DNA from 4 places in the Mesorhizobium sp. M1169 genome. Region 1 is predicted to be linked to each of the others. Evidence: predicted binding sites of a transcription regulator. Region 1 holds the regulator's gene; each other region holds the start of a gene.

Region 1 (2,200 bases):
GACATCGCCTTTGCCGACATGCTGGAGGACGAATTCGGCATCCCGGCAACGGTGGAGAACGACTGCAACATGATGGCGGTGGCTTTGCGCTGGCGCAATCCGGATCGCTATCGCGATGACTTCATCGCCATCCTGCTTTCGCATGGCATCGGCATGGGGCTGGTGCTGAAGGGCGAACTGTTCACCGGGACGCATTCCTCGGGCGGCGAATTTGGCCACATGATCCATCGTCCGGGCGGCGCGCTCTGCCGTTGCGGGCGGCGCGGCTGCATCGAGGCGTATGCCGGCAACTACGCCATCTGGCGCAACGCCAGGCAGATGAGCGAAGACAGCGAACCGGTCGCCGACGTCAGCGACGCCGACATGCGCGCACTGGCGGCCCGGGCGCGCGAGAAAGATGGGCCGGAACGCGAGGCCTACCGCAAGGCCGGCGAAGCGCTGGGTTTCGGTCTCGGCTCGCTGTTCGCGCTGATCGATCCGGCACCGGTCGCGATGGTCGGCGCCAGTGCCGCCGCCTTCGATCTGATCGAGCCGGCCTTGCGGAAGGCAATCGCCCAGACCGCCGGCGGCCAGCATTCAGGCTCGATCTCCTTCGATACAGAGCCGAACGAATTGCCTCTGATCCGCGAAGGCTGCGCGATGCGGGCGTTAAGCTTCGTCGACCAGGAGATTTTCGCGCCGGGCGCGCAAATGAGGCCCAGCGTCAGAAAGAACGTAGCCTGACCAGGCGGGTCAATCTTCCCTGATCGCATAGCCGGCGCCGCGGATGGTGCGGATGACATCCGGCATCCGGCCGTTGTTGACGGCTTTGCGCAGCCGCCCGACATGCACGTCGACGGTGCGTTCGTCGATGTAGATTGTCTCCCCCCAGACATTATCGAGTAACTGGCTGCGCGAGAAGACACGGCCCGGATGCCGCATCATGAACTCGAGCAGCCGGAATTCGGTCGGCCCGAGCCTGATTTCGCTCTTCTTGCGATAGACCCTGTGCGATTCGCGATCGAGCACGATGTCGCCGACCTTCAGCACGCTGGACAGCACTTCCGGCTTGGCGCGCCGCAGCAGCGCCTTGACCCTGGCCATGAATTCCGGTGTCGAAAACGGCTTGACCAGATAGTCGTCGGCGCCGGTCGAAAGACCGCGCACCCGGTCGCTCTCCTCGCCGCGCGCGGTCAGCATGATGATCGGCAGCCGCTCGGTTTCGGGGCGCACCCGCAACCGACGACAGAGCTCGATGCCGGAAACCGCTGGTATCATCCAGTCGAGCACCAAAAGGTCGGGCACATTCTCCTGCAAACGGATCTCGGCTTCGTCGCCGCGTGTCACCACCTCGACCTGGTAGCCTTCGGATTCGAGATTGTAGCGGAGCAGCACACCCAACGGCTCCTCGTCCTCCACCACCATTATGCGTGGTGCGATCATCGGCTGGGCACCCCCATCATGTCACCGGTGCGGACATTGTCGTTTCGTCCTGCTTCGGACGATTGACCGGCAATTGCTCGCCGGTCAGCACATAATACGCATTTTCGGCGATGTTGGTGACATGGTCGCCGATCCGCTCCAGATTCTTGGCGCAGAACAGCAGGTGCGTGCAAGCGGTGATGTTGCGCGGATCTTCCATCATGTAGGTCAACAGCTCGCGGAACACGGACGTGTATTTGACGTCGATGCGCTCGTCGGCGGCACGCAGCTTGGCCAACGCGGCCGCATCGCCTGCAGCATATTCCTCGATGACACCCTGCACCTGGATGAGAACCAGCTGCGCCATCGCGTCGATGGAATGCGACAGGTCCCGCGGCGTGGCGCTGAGGCCGACCGCACTCACGCGCTTGGCGATATTCTTGGCAAGGTCGCCGATGCGTTCGAGGTCGCCCGCCATGCGGATCGCTCCGACCACATGGCGAAGATCGTGGGCCATCGGCTGGCGTTTGGCGATCAGGGTGATGGCGCGGTCGTCCAGTTCGCGTTGACGCGCATCCATGATGGCGTCGTCGGAAACGACGCGTTGCGCCAGCACGTTGTCGGAATTCAACAGCGCCTTGGTCGCCCCGCCGACCATCGAACCGGCGAGGTCGGCCATGTCGCGGATCAGCTTGCTGATCTGCTCGAGATCCTCGTCGAAAGAAGCGACTGTGTGTTCGCCCATGGTCCTGTCCTCATATGCATGATCGGAACGGCTCAGCCGAAGCGGCCAGTGATG
Region 2 (2,200 bases), on a different contig from region 1:
GTCAAGTTCACCGACAGCGGCGGCGTCCTGGCAAGCATCGCCCGCGTCCGCACCGAAACCACCGACCGCATCCGCTTCACCATCACCGACACCGGCCCCGGTCTGCGCGAGGAGGACATGGAGCGCATATTCGAGGACTTCGAACAGGCTGACGGCACCTCGACCCGTGCGCATGGCGGTGCCGGCCTCGGTCTCGCCATTTCCAAGCGCCTGGTGACCGCCATGGGCGGCACTATCTCTGTGTCAAGCCGGCTTGGCCAGGGGTCCGAATTCGTCTTCGAGATTCCCGCTATTTCCGCCGTCGAGGCGCCGCAGATCCGCCAGGACGCGCTGTCGGGCCGGCATGCCGTGATCGTGTCGAAGAACCTGGTCGAGGCCGAAGCCCTCGCCCGCACCATTCGCGCCAATGGCGGCACGGTCGATCTGGCCACCGCCGCCGCCCAGGCCACCCCTTTCGCCGAGAGCTGCGACGTGCTGCTGATCGATGCTGCCATGGAGCAAAGCGACGGCAGGCTGCTCAGGCGCCTGCGCCAGAGCGGATTTGCCGATTGCGAGGCAGTGACGCTGATTGCACCGACCGACCGTGGCATGCTTGGCGAGTTCCGTGCCAATGGTTACGCCACCTTCCTTGCGAGGCCGGTGCGCGGCGAGACATTGCTGCGCGTGCTTTTGACCAGCCACGCGCCGGTCATCGCCGAGCCGCAACTGCAAAGGCGCGGCGCGCAGGCGGGGCACGCCATTGGCGCCCGCCAGCAGGGCCTGTCGGTGCTGATCGCCGAGGACAACGACATCAACGCCATGCTGGCCCGCGCCACGCTGCTGAAGGCCGGGCATCGCGTGAAAGTGGTCGGCAACGGCAAGGCCGCCGTCGAGGCGGTCATCAGCACCGGCCACAAGCACCGTTACGACGTGGTGCTGATGGACTTGCATATGCCTGTCATGGACGGCCTGGACGCCATCGCCGCCATCCGCCGCCATGAGGAGGAGACCGCGGTGCCGCCAGTGCCGATCATGGTGCTGTCGGCCGACAGCCAGGAAAAGACCCGCCACGCCGTGCTCGCTCACGGTGCCAGCGGCTTCGTCACCAAGCCGCTCGACCCCGATGCCCTGGTTCATGCGGTCGAAGGGCAAGCGGCCGCCTGAGGCACAACATAGACGGTTGATAGATTGCCCAGCCGACGAAGTATTGCCCGCAGAGCCGTATCACGGTACTGTCACAATCCTGTTGCACCTACACCGTATCCCCGTGCCAAGAGGGATGGCTCGAAGGAGAATCACTCGTGCATACAGTCATGCCGGAATGTGATGCTCGGCCGAACGCCAGCGGGCCTTTGCTCGTCGGCCGGAACGCCGATGCCGTCATAGAAGGCGCATCGCTCGGCCGCATCGGCAATCTCGAAGTGCGGCTCGCCCGCAACGAGGCCGAGATCGCTGCCGCGCAGGAAGTGCGCTACCGGGTGTTCTACGACGAGCTTGGTGCCAGGAAGGACCTGTTCCAGATGCAGGACCGCCGCGATGCCGATCGCTTCGATCCCCTCTGCGATCATCTGCTGGTCTTCGATACTTCGCTTTCCGGCCCCGAGCATCGCCGCATCGTCGGCACCTACCGCCTGCTGCGGCAGGAGATTGCCGCGGCCGCCGGCGGCTTCTATTCCGAAGGTGAATTCGAGCTGACCAAGCTCATCGCGCGGCATCCCGGCCAGCGCTTCCTCGAGCTCGGCCGCTCCTGCGTTCTGCCGGAATACCGCTCGAAGCGCACCATCGAGGCGCTGTGGCAAGGCATCTGGGCCTACATCAACCATTACGGCATCGGCGTGATGACCGGCTGCGCGTCGTTCCACGGCACCGTGCCTGCGGCACATGCCGAGGCGCTGACCTATCTTGCCCACCACTGCCGGACGAATTCATCCTGGGACGTGCGCGCCGTCGCCGGGCGCTATTGTTCCATGGATCTGATGCCGATCGAGGCCGTCAACACCAAGGCGGCGATCGCCGCGATGCCGCCGCTGGTCAAGGGCTATCTGCGCGTCGGCGCACGCATCGGCGACGGTTGCGTCATCGATCGTGAATTCTCGACGGTCGACGTGTTCGTGGTGATGCCGGTCAAGGAGATCGGTGCCCGCTACGTCAATTATTATGGCGGAGAAGCGCAGCGGTTTGCGGCCTGAATAAGGGAGTAGGCGGAGAGAAGGCAAGGGCG
Region 3 (2,200 bases), on a different contig from region 1:
GCGCTGGCGAGGCTGGCGGGGTCGGCATACCCCGACCAGCCTTCGGCGATGCGCTCGCCCTTGGTGAAGGCAGCGAGGTTGAAGGCAGTGCCACGGCTGACCGGATAGGCGACCATATGGAAGCCTGGATGGAGGAATGCGGTAACGCAATCGGGCGCACCGATCGCCCTGAAGGCTTGTCCGGCAAGGCTGTCCGCGGCCACCGTGGCGCGCCAGGCAAGCTCGCCCGAAAACCGGCTTCTCCGGAAATCGGCTGCGTTGCGGGCAAGCGTTTCTCGCACCGACGACCAGACGCCATCGGCGCCGATCAAAAGACAGCCAGCCTCGACCGTGTCGCCATCAGCCGATGCAGTGACGGTAACACCTTTCGATCCGGCTGCGATGTCGGTCACCCGCGCGCCGGCGATCAGATCGATACCGGGCTGCTCCGAAACTCGCTGCATCAGCGCTGACTGCAGATCCGCGCGGTGGGCAACGAGATAGGGCGCTCCCCAGCGCGTGTCGGCCGCCTGGCCAAGCGGTACGCGCGCCAGCTTGCGCAGCGTGGCGGCATCCTTGAGCACGACCGCCTCCGGGCGCACCGACGTCGGCAGCAGCCGATCGAGTACGCCGAGCTGCCGTAGGATGCGCGTCGCGTTGGGCGAAAGCTGGATACCGGCGCCGGCAGCCTCGAGGTGCTGCGCCTGTTCGAACAGTTTTACGCGATAGCCGCGCTCGGCGAAGGCCAGTGCCGCGGTCAGCCCGGCGACGCCCGCCCCGGCGATGACCACCTGCCGGGACTGCGTTTCCTGCATCAGGCTTGTCGCGGAAGAATCAGGCGGCCTGGTCGATATAGAGGCAGCCCGGCGGCTGCGTTTCCAATGCCTTCAGTTTCGGCGAATAGCGATAGAGCGTCGAGCAATAGGGGCAGACCTTTTCATTGTCGTCGCCCATGTCGAGAAATACATGCGGATGGTCGAAAGGCGGATTGGCGCCGGTGCACATGAATTCCTTGACGCCGATGTCGATTGCCGGATAGCCCGCATCGTTCTGGAAATGGGGAATGGAACCGCCTGCCATCGTCGTCTCCTGATCTTGTCGATTGCATCTGGATCATAACCCGTCTCTTTGCAAGATCGATGAAATGAAACTGTCGCAAAAGCCTGTCAGAGGATAAGTTAAGCCGGTTAAGGCTATGGTCGTCGAACGGTGTGGGAAGAGCGGAAACCATGAACGAACTGAAGCCGGTGCAGAACGAATTCATCACCGTCGAGGCGGCGAGCCGCGAAGGCGGCAATCCCGACCGCTTCGTCAACCGCGAGTTTTCCTGGCTGCAATTCAACCGGCGCGTGCTCGAAGAGTCGCTGAACGCCAACCATCCGCTGCTCGAGCGTGTTCGCTTCCTGTCGATATCGGCCGCCAACCTCGACGAGTTCTTCATGGTCCGCGTCGCCGGTCTTGCCGGCCAGGTGCGCGAAGGCATCGTGCTGAAGAGCCCGGATGGGCGCACTCCCGAGCAGCAGCTCGAACAATTGCTGCGCGAGGTCGAGCGCCTGCAGGAGGACCAGCAGAACAGCCTTTCGGCGCTGATGCTGCTGCTCGACAAACAAGGCATCGAAAGCATCACCCGCGATGCGCTGACCAAGGACGAGAAGACCTGGCTCGAGGACCATTTCCAGGAGCAGGTATTTCCGGTCCTGACGCCGCTGTCGATCGACCCGGCGCATCCGTTTCCGTTCATTCCCAATCTCGGTTTCTCGATGGCGCTGCAATTGCGCCATCGCAAGAACGGCGAGGAAATGAGCGCGCTTCTGCGCCTGCCGGTGGCGCTGAGGCGCTTCATCCGTTTGCCGGATCGCAAGCATCATGTCCGCTTCATTCCACTCGAAGAGGCGGTCAGTCTCTATATCGGCAAGCTGTTCCCCGGCTATGAGGTCAAGGGCTCCGGCACGTTCCGCATCATCCGCGACAGCGATATCGAGGTCGAGGAAGAATCAGAGGATCTGGTGCGGCTGTTCGAGACGGCGCTGAAGCGCCGACGCCGCGGCTCGGTCATCCGCATCGAGTTCGACAAGCTGATGCCGGCCGAATTGCGCGATTTCGTCGCCGGCGAGCTCGGCGTCTCGGCAAGCCGCATCAGCGTGCTCACCGGTCCGCTGGCGCTCAGCCAGATCTCGGAGATCGTCGCCGTCGCCCGCGACGATCTGAAATTCACCCCCTA
Region 4 (2,200 bases), on a different contig from region 1:
CTCGACGCCGGGATATTGTTCGCGCCACACCGGCATGTTCTTGCGCAGGTCGGCCTGGATGTTCTGGGCAAGCTCCTGGAACACGGTCGAGGTCGTGCGGCCGCAGCCCGGGCAGGCAGCGACGATCGGCACGAACTGCCGGAAGCCCATGGTTTGCAGCAGTTCTTGCGACACCTGCACTTCGCGTGTGCGGTCGCCGTTCGGCTCCGGCGTCAGCGAGATGCGGATGGTGTCGCCAATGCCTTGCTGGAGCAGGATGCCCATGGCCGCGGACGAGGCGACGATGCCTTTCGAGCCCATGCCGGCCTCCGTCAGGCCGAGGTGCAGCGCGTGGTCGGAACGGGTGGCAAGCTCGGTGTAGACGGCGATCAGATCCTGCACGCCGCTGACCTTGGCCGACAGGATGATTTTCTCGCGCGCAAGGCCGATCTCTTCGGCCATTCCGGCCGACAGGATCGCCGATTGCACGATTGCCTCGCGCGTCACTTCCTGCGCCGTCAGCGGAAAGCCCTGGGCCTGGTTGTCGTCCATCAGCCGGGTCAGCAGCTCCTGGTCAAGCGAACCCCAATTGACGCCGATGCGCACCGGTTTGTCGTATTTGATCGCCATCTCGACGATCGCCGCGAACTGCCGGTCTTTCTTGTCCTTGAACCCGACATTGCCGGGATTGATACGGTATTTGGCCAGTGCCTCGGCACAGGCCGGGTGGTCGGCCAGGAGCTTGTGGCCGATATAGTGGAAATCGCCGACCAGCGGCACGTCGATGCCGAGCCGTTCCAGCCGCTCGCGGATGGCCGGTACGGCCGCAGCGCTTTCGTCGCGATCGACGGTTATGCGCACGATCTCGGAGCCGGCACGATGCAGCGCCGCCACCTGCGCGACCGTCTGGTCGACATCGGCCGTGTCGGTGTTGGTCATCGACTGGACGACGACCGGCGCGCCGCCGCCGACCATCACGCCGCCGACATCGACACCGACCGACCTGCGGCGTGGGAAGGGTGAGGAAAAATATCCGGTCATGCCGGCTGCCTTTAATCTTGAAGGTCCGGGCATGAGGTGGAGGAGCAAAGATGGCTTGTCAATGGCGACTGGCGCGCAGGCCCAGCAAATCGGAAACAACAAGATGGCAGCTTACCGCAAATCCATGGGCGTTTCCGGCAGCATAGAGACATGCCACCGGAAAGATCGCGCGCCGGGTGGCGCTTCTAGTCCTGGAAGGGTTTCAGTGGGTCGTCGGTTTCGCCTTCAGTTTTTCAATCTCGTCCTTGAGCGCCAGCTTGCGCCGCTTGAGATTCACGATTTCGAGGTCGTCTACCGATGGATGGGTCATCGCATCATCGATTTCGCGTTCGATGTCGCCGTGTTTCCGCTGCAGCTCATCAAGATGGGATGCAAGAGACATGATTGGTTCTCCCTTTCATGGTTTCCTCGGATTGCAGCCGTCATGGCACGTCCACCGCAGGCTCGCTTCTATGACGGCATAATGACAGTGTGCCACCATCGCGCACCGATGTCGAATGCTGCGTGGTAGCATTCCACGCCAATATGAAATGTGATATGGGCTGCGCGCCGGTGCAAGAAGCCCCGGTCCCGCCCAATCAGGCCCATAGTTTGGGCGCCGCAGACGTGCAGACGGTAAAAATGTCCGATCAGGAACAGGCAGATATCCGCCTCGAATATTCCCGGCTGAAGCAGGAACACGCCGATTTCGACGCCGCCATCAATGCGATGATCGCCATGAATTGCGACCCGCTGCAGATCCAGCGCATGAAGAAAAAGAAGCTTTTCCTGAAGGACAGGCTGATGGCGCTGGAAGACAAGATCATTCCAGACATTATTGCTTGAACGAACGCCATTGTTTGAACGAACGCCGGCGGGGCCTGCTGGAAAAGCGGTTATGCCGCGATCGAAAGCCGTGCGGCGCGCTCGCGCAACAACGCTATCAGGTTGTCGGTCTTTTCGGTCGAGGTATCGATCGGAATCACCAGGCACATCGTCGCCTCGACCCTGCCCGGCGCTGAAAAGACCGGCGCGGCCAGGCATTTCGTGTAGGCATCGACAAGGCCGGAGGTGACGCAGTAGCCGGCCGATTTGGCGACGGCGATGTCGTCTATGAAATCGTCGAGTTGCAATCTGCGGCCGTCCGGCAGCACGAGATCGTCCTCGGAGACCATATCCTCAATCGCTGCCCTGTCGAAGC

Evidence for each region. The regulator PhoB, encoded in region 1, activates phosphate uptake and scavenging genes when phosphate is short. The targets are predictions, from matches to a motif close to TGTCATNNANCTGTCAT.
Region 2: a site for PhoB is predicted at 1,213-1,229, ahead of olsB (l-ornithine N(alpha)-acyltransferase). Genes of this name have one in related genera too.
Region 3: a site for PhoB is predicted at 1,120-1,136, ahead of NKH41_RS11320 (RNA degradosome polyphosphate kinase). Genes of this name have one in related genera too.
Region 4: a site for PhoB is predicted at 1,473-1,489, ahead of NKH41_RS06670 (YdcH family protein). Genes of this name have one in related genera too.

What each region holds. Positions count from the first base shown of each region.
Region 1 covers NZ_JAMYME010000033.1:38,366-40,565, forward strand. The annotation lists gene NKH41_RS25495 (ROK family protein) at 1-723, shown strand, start outside; gene phoB (phosphate regulon transcriptional regulator PhoB) at 733-1,422, opposite strand; gene phoU (phosphate signaling complex protein PhoU) at 1,439-2,146, opposite strand; gene pstB (phosphate ABC transporter ATP-binding protein PstB) at 2,179-2,200, opposite strand, start outside.
Region 2 covers NZ_JAMYME010000021.1:20,748-22,947, forward strand. The annotation lists gene NKH41_RS20190 (PAS domain-containing hybrid sensor histidine kinase/response regulator) at 1-1,143, shown strand, start outside; gene olsB (l-ornithine N(alpha)-acyltransferase) at 1,293-2,168, shown strand.
Region 3 covers NZ_JAMYME010000008.1:151,042-153,241, forward strand. The annotation lists gene NKH41_RS11310 (FAD-dependent monooxygenase) at 1-794, opposite strand, end outside; gene NKH41_RS11315 (zinc-finger domain-containing protein) at 814-1,059, opposite strand; gene NKH41_RS11320 (RNA degradosome polyphosphate kinase) at 1,209-2,200, shown strand, end outside.
Region 4 covers NZ_JAMYME010000004.1:299,822-302,021, reverse strand. The annotation lists gene ispG (flavodoxin-dependent (E)-4-hydroxy-3-methylbut-2-enyl-diphosphate synthase) at 1-1,020, opposite strand, end outside; gene NKH41_RS06670 (YdcH family protein) at 1,223-1,402, opposite strand; gene NKH41_RS06665 (YdcH family protein) at 1,642-1,845, shown strand; gene NKH41_RS06660 (IclR family transcriptional regulator) at 1,896-2,200, opposite strand, start outside.